Regions from separate parts of the Sporosarcina sp. P19 genome, predicted to be linked through region 1. Evidence: riboswitches for the same ligand, from Rfam matches in the RefSeq annotation. Region 1 holds a riboswitch; each other region holds the start of a gene.
The links. Region 1 has a riboswitch for thiamine pyrophosphate ahead of thiM (hydroxyethylthiazole kinase). Riboswitches for the same ligand answer to the same signal wherever they lie in the genome.
Positions count from the first base shown of each region.

Region 2: linked by a shared signal. The riboswitch ahead of thiC (phosphomethylpyrimidine synthase ThiC) and the one ahead of thiM (hydroxyethylthiazole kinase) in region 1 are both predicted to bind thiamine pyrophosphate.
Region 3: linked by a shared signal. The riboswitch ahead of thiO (glycine oxidase ThiO) and the one ahead of thiM (hydroxyethylthiazole kinase) in region 1 are both predicted to bind thiamine pyrophosphate.

Region 1 is NZ_PDYR01000006.1:168,290-170,566, reverse strand. Features, by position in the region: gene thiD (bifunctional hydroxymethylpyrimidine kinase/phosphomethylpyrimidine kinase) at 1-733, opposite strand, end outside; gene thiM (hydroxyethylthiazole kinase) at 753-1,523, opposite strand; TPP riboswitch at 1,586-1,688, opposite strand; gene CSV74_RS08975 (DUF3238 domain-containing protein) at 1,880-2,277, shown strand, end outside.
Region 2 is NZ_PDYR01000003.1:197,576-199,852, forward strand. Features, by position in the region: gene CSV74_RS05755 (calcium/sodium antiporter) at 1-9, opposite strand, end outside; TPP riboswitch at 593-710, shown strand; gene thiC (phosphomethylpyrimidine synthase ThiC) at 829-2,277, shown strand, end outside.
Region 3 is NZ_PDYR01000005.1:63,965-66,241, reverse strand. Features, by position in the region: gene CSV74_RS07410 (DUF2935 domain-containing protein) at 1-445, shown strand, start outside; TPP riboswitch at 961-1,072, shown strand; gene thiO (glycine oxidase ThiO) at 1,205-2,277, shown strand, end outside.

The sequences.
Region 1 (2,277 bases):
TCGCAGCCTGTATGAATTGCTTCGCTTCGGCAACTGCATCCGGAATGGAATAGCCTTTTGCCAGGAAACTGGTCAGTGCAGCCGCAAATGTGCATCCAGTTCCATGTGTGTCTTTAGTTTGGATCCAAGGTGTTGTCACGGTGAATGACTGACCTTCTGCATCGGCATAATAATCCTTTGCATCCAGTACATCGCTACGGTGACCGCCTTTCATCACGACAGCTTTCGCTCCCATCTTAATAAAAGCAGTTGCAGCTTGCTGAATGTCTTCGTCTGTCTGTATTTTCATTCCGGTCAGCACTTCCGCTTCAGGAATATTTGGTGTCACAATCGTCGCCAGCGGTAGTAAGTGTTCCTTCAGTGCTTGAATCGCCTGCTGTTGCAATAAAGATTGTCCACCCTTTGCAATCATGACAGGGTCAATGACTAAAGGAATTGGGGGGTATTCTTTTAATAGCGCAGCTACTTCAGTAATAATATCAGCCGAAAACAGCATTCCGGTTTTACATGCTTTTACATCAAAATCATCAAGCACAGCCCGTATTTGTGTTATGACCCCGTCGGTCTGTATTGGATAAACACCGTGAACACCGTGCGTGTTCTGAGCAGTCACTGCAGTTAGTGCAGAAGTTCCAAATACGCCTAGCTCCTGAAACGTCTTTAAGTCAGCCTGAATTCCTGCACCTCCTCCGCTATCCGAACCAGCAATGGTCAATGCTACTTGTACTGTCAATTAAAAAACCTCCTGTCTATTATGCTGAAAATGTTTTTGATTCGCGATCCAATGTATGTAATGTATTTAAGAAGTTCACAGCAAAGTCTCCGGGGCCACTTGAAGTTTTTGCTGTTTGTTCACCAGCTCGTTTATAAAATGAAAGTGCGTCTGCCACAGCTTCTAGCGGACGTTCCATTCCTACGGCAAGAAAAGCACCTGTAACAGAGCTGAGTAAACATCCCATACCTGTAATGGTAGTCATCATGGGGTGACCGCCTGTAATAGATAGTTTAGAATGTCCGTCCGTAACAATATCGACTTCACCTGAAACTGCTACCAGACAGTTGTACTTGCGTGCAGTCTTTTTTGCTATATCCTCGATGTCTGCTGAACCTTCTCCTGCATCGACACCCTTCGCGGCCCAGGGTATATCTGCAATCGCAGCTAGTTCGCCTGTATTACAGCGAATCAGTGTGATATCTACTTCGTCCAGTACTTTTAGGACGCTAGCTTTACGAAAAGGTGTGGCACCTGCACCAACAGGGTCTAGTACGACAGGTTTTCCTGCTGCGCGGGCACTGTTTCCCGCTAAAATCATTGCATCCACTGTCTGTTGTTTTAACGTACCGATATTTAAAATACTACAATCTGCAATTCTTGCGATATCTTCTGCTTCTTCTACTGCATCCGCCATAACGGGAGAAGCACCTAGTGCAAGTAAGCCATTTGCTTGGAAATTCGCGACTACAAAATTTGTGATGCAATGAACGAGCGGTTGCCTTTGACGAAGTTGTTGAATAAGTTGCATGTTTCTCTTCCTCCCATTAAAGGTATATATACAAAAAGCCCATGCATAGATGGGCGGTTGGGTATAAAAACTACCCACTTTCCTCCGCTAGTATGTACTAGATCAGGTTCAAAGGGTTTGCATAATTGCATCTCAGCCAAAAAGAAGGCACCCCTAGTGGTGGAATGTATCAGACGAGCTCATTATATCATATACATGAAAAAGGTTGAAATAATACTGGTATAACGAGGTGGAAGTAAGTGAAAATGAGAGATTGCGCATAGAAGAACAGGTATAACTATATGCTGAATGTTACATAATTATCTGAAGGCGTATAACTGTTTCAGATGAAATAGATAAAAGGGAGCAGATCGCAAATGGAGAAATTATTCGAAATTCAACAGATGGATCATTCGTTGGGTGATATAACGTTTACATGGAGTGATATAGGTGGTTATTACCGTGTCTATAAAGATGATCGGCAAGTATACGAAGGGACAGCCCCGAAGTTTACGGACGGGGAGCTGGATCCGTCACATCCCTTCCAATATACAGTGGAACGAGTGGAAGAAGGACGAGTTCAAAATGTAATTGTTATCCAAACATCAGCCCTGACAGAAGTACAGAAAGATGAACATCCTTTACAACGCTTAGTAATTACAACGATTGCTGCTTCATCGCAAATTGCATTGTCATGGGAGTGGATTAAGGATGTGGAGAAGTTCGATATTTACCGTAACGGTCAATACCTCGAGACAATTACTGATAATCGTTT
Region 2 (2,277 bases), on a different contig from region 1:
ATAGGACATATATTGGTTACCTCCTCCATAGTAATGATATTTCTAATTAGCTGTATGCAAGCGTGTCTAGACTACAATAAAAAAATTGCTTCAATTACTGCATACTTGATGCATATTATGACAAGCACCATGATAAAAACAAAATATGTATGTGACTTTACTTCCCCATAGCATTCATCCTTCTCAATCCTAGATATGTTATACAATGTAAACTCTACTACACTGATCCTTCCTCTTTTATTTTTTCATTTTTGATTATCTCACGTCATCACTATTTATGCATCTTACAAGTCATACAAAGACATTCCCTTCTCATCATTACATGCTTTCTTGAGTGGTGTTGAAAAGATCTTATAAAAATAGCTTGTCCATAGAATGATCTTTACAGACAAGCCAGCGATATACTTTCCCACTAACTTCCTACCAGACTGAATGCAGAGTATATCGAAGGTTTTTTCTGATTCTGCATTTCTGCTTCCTCACCAATCACACTAGTTACATGTAAATAACGGAACTTATGAAAATTAACAGAATAATTAATCTTTAAAAACCGATTAAGGTATGGTATACTATTCCTGTTCGAACAATTAAATACTAATACTAGGGGTGTCCAACGTTATTGGACTGAGATGGAATGACAGTACACGCATTCCGGACTCTTTGGACCTGATCTGGCTCGTACCAGCGTAGGGAAGTTTTCATTTTATCAGCGACGCGTATTTATGCGTTTTGAAGACCAGGTCCTATCTACGGAACTGGTCTTTTTTGTTGCCGATTCCCATCACTTGAATCGAGTCATGTCGCCCCTTAAAAGGAGACGATGACAAAATGCAAGAGAAGCGAGAAGAAATCCATATCCATGAATGTTTTCCAGCTAGTAGAAAGGTCTACGTACAAGGAAATCGTCCAGACATACTTGTACCGATGCGCGAAATTGAGCTATCACCAACTATAACTGAGCAAGGTGAAATAGCGAATGAACCTTTCCGTGTCTATGATACAAGCGGTAAATATACGGAAGCTGGTTATCAAGTGGATATCAAAAAAGGACTTCCACTTATCAAGAAGAACTGGATAGTTGAACGAAATGACGTGGAAGAATATGAAGGCAGGCAAGTGAAACCACGGGATAACGGATATCGTTCAATGGAAAATATGCAAAAAGAAGCAGAATTTCCATTGTTGAAACGTAAACCATTACGAGCAAAAAACGGCATGAATGTTACACAAATGCATTATGCGCGCAAAGGAATCATTACACCTGAAATGGAGTTCATAGCAATCCGTGAAAATGTAACCCCTGAACTGGTACGGGATGAAGTAGCGAAAGGACGGGCAATTATCCCGTCTAATATCAACCACCCAGAGGCGGAACCGATGATTATCGGAAGTAAATTCCATGTGAAAATCAATGCGAATATCGGTAATTCTGCCGTCTCCTCTTCAATTGCTGAGGAAGTGGAAAAGATGACATGGGCTACACGCTGGGGCGCAGACAATATCATGGATTTATCAACTGGAAAGAACATTCATACAACACGTGAATGGATCATCCGTAACTCACCTGTCCCCGTCGGAACGGTTCCATTATATCAAGCGTTGGAAAAAGTAAACGGCAAAGTGGAGGATCTCTCATGGGAGGTATTCCGCGATACATTGATTGAGCAGGCAGAGCAAGGGGTCAGCTATTTTACAATTCATGCGGGTGTTCTGCTGCGTTATATTCCCATGACGATTCATCGTGTGACTGGAATTGTCTCACGAGGTGGCTCTATTATGGCCCAGTGGTGCATGTTGCATCATAAAGAAAGTTTTCTCTACACACACTTTGAAGATATATGTGAAATTATGAAACAGTACGATATCGCGTTTTCATTAGGAGATGGATTACGTCCAGGCTCAATAGCTGATGCCAATGACGAGGCTCAATTCGCTGAACTTGAAACTCTTGGAGAACTGACGAAAATTGCTTGGACCCATGATGTGCAAGTCATGGTAGAAGGTCCTGGACATGTACCTATGCATTTAATTAAGGAAAACGTTGAGAAGCAAATGGAGATTTGCCAAGAAGCACCTTTCTATACGCTCGGTCCTTTAACGACAGATATTGCGCCTGCCTATGACCACATCACATCTGCTATTGGTGCGGCTATGATCGGTTGGTTCGGGACAGCGATGTTATGTTATGTAACGCCTAAAGAACATCTTGGTCTACCGAATAAAGATGATGTGCGTGAAGGCGTCATTACGTATAAAATTGCAGCCCATGCAGCTGAT
Region 3 (2,277 bases), on a different contig from region 1:
AAAAGGAGAGAAACCACCGACTGTACATCCTCTTCACCATGACTTGCTGTGGTTACTCGATGCGGCAGGGCATGCGGGCGCTCTTGATGCAAATTTAGACCGTGTGGAAGCCAAGCTCAAAAAGAAAAGTGAACGATTTACTAAAGAGTGGGAAGCATTTTATTTAAAAGCAATTGAGATGGCTGGTTATTTACGTACGAATATTATGAAATTCCCAGCGTTAACTAAATTCCATCAGGACATCAACTTAGAGATGACTATTTTTAAAGCATTTTTAAGAGAGTTGGAAGAGATGGATTTGAAGAAAGAAACGCTTGGGACCCTAACCCCTTTAATGGCAGATCACATGGCGCGTGAAGAAATATATTATTTAATGAAATTAGCTGAATCCACTGATATTCCATCACCAAAGGGAGATCCGACGAAATCGCGTGTTGAGTCTTGAATGGGAGGCGTAGGATGAGGTACCAGGTCCCCGCACGCAGGTAGCAGGAGTAATCGCTGCCACAACTGGGAACAATATAGGTATTGCAGGAGTGACTGGTCCGTATATTATGAAAATCCTTCCGATAAGAAAGCACTGTTCATCAGTCAAAGTGTTGAATCTTCTTACACAATAATAGAAGGTTATTTAATAAATACATGGATTAAGAAAGTTCTACCAGCACTTTTGGTTTGCAATAGTGCAGTATTTACAGTCCACCTTACGTTTCTAGTAAAAAGAGAGTTGAGAATATTTTAGTGTCGGGCTACGCTGTGTACGATACAATTCAGTCAATACACTACAATTGCATACAAAAAGAACCAAGTAGCCAATCACCTGGTCGGATGAATGGTTTGCCGTTGTATGATTATTCTCTTTGATGTCTTGTTATAAAATCACCTTGCATAAGCACCGATCCATAACTAATTTCAAATGACAAATTTCGGCTTGTATGTTATTCTGAAAAAAATGAATATTTCATCCGCTAGAGGTGCCTTTGAAAAAAGGCTGAGATCAAAGTGATTGACTTTGGGACTCTTGGAACCTGATCCAGCTCGTACTGGCGAAGGGAAGTGGCACTGCTTACATCACTTGTATGTTATGGACTGTATACATGAGGCGCTGCTTTCTTCTATGAAAGTGGCGTTTTTCATTTTCTAACAGGCTGATATAGATGTTCAATAGCATTAGTATTTAGGTCATCTATGAGGAGTGGAAATAATGAAGACATATGATCATATTGTTATTGGCGGAGGAGTAATAGGTTGTTCCATTGCCTATCGACTGGCCAAAGAAGGCTTAAGCGTAGCTGTATTTGATGCAGGCAAAGCCGGACAGGCCTCTATGGCAGCAGGAGGGATGCTTGGGGCGCAAAATGAGTTTGAGCAGGACAATCCGTTGTTGGGAATCGCACTGGAAAGCCGAGCGATGTTCCCCCAACTTCGTGATGAATTGCTGTCCGAAACGGGTATAGACATTGATTTACGAACAGCTGGCCTGATCAAAACGGCCGCGACAGAACAGGATCGTGACGAGCTGCACCGACAGTATCACTTTTTATCCGAAAAGGACCCATCCATTCAGTGGCTTGAGCCGGAAGAAGTGCCGGAGATCGAACCTTGTATGACGTCCCAAACTGCCGGTGCTATTTTTCTGGAAAAAGACCATCAAGTGAAAGCCCCCTTGCTCGCACAGGCCTTTTTGAAAGCAGCAATGCATGCCGGTGCCCATGTATATGAAGAAACAAAGGCTCTTCGTCTGCTGATTCAGCAAAACCGGATAGTGGGGGTTGATACTTCAATCGGCTCGCTTTATGCAACTCAAGTGACGATTGCAGCCGGTGCCTGGAGCAGCCATCTCTTAGCTGACACTGATTTTTCCTTGCCCGTCATTCCTGTGAAAGGTGAATGCTTGTCAATCCGGCTGGCCGGCCCTGCACCGGTCAAAACGGTATTTGCGGTAGACGGCTGTTATATTGTGCCGAAACGAAATAAGGAAATGCTCATCGGTGCAACGTCTATTCCCGGTTCCTTTGATACATCAGTAACGGCTCATGGCATTCTTTCGCTATTACAACGGGCTTCCCGCCTATTGCCTGTGCTTAGTGATGGAGTGATCCACCGAACATGGGTCGGTGTACGTCCCCAAGCCGCAGACCATCTGCCGGTCATGGGGTCTCATCCGTTCATCGACGGGCTGCATATATGTACCGGTCATTACCGAAACGGCATTTTGCTTAGCCCGATAACAGGTATACTGATGAAGGATTACATAAACGGCTGTCAGAAGACGCA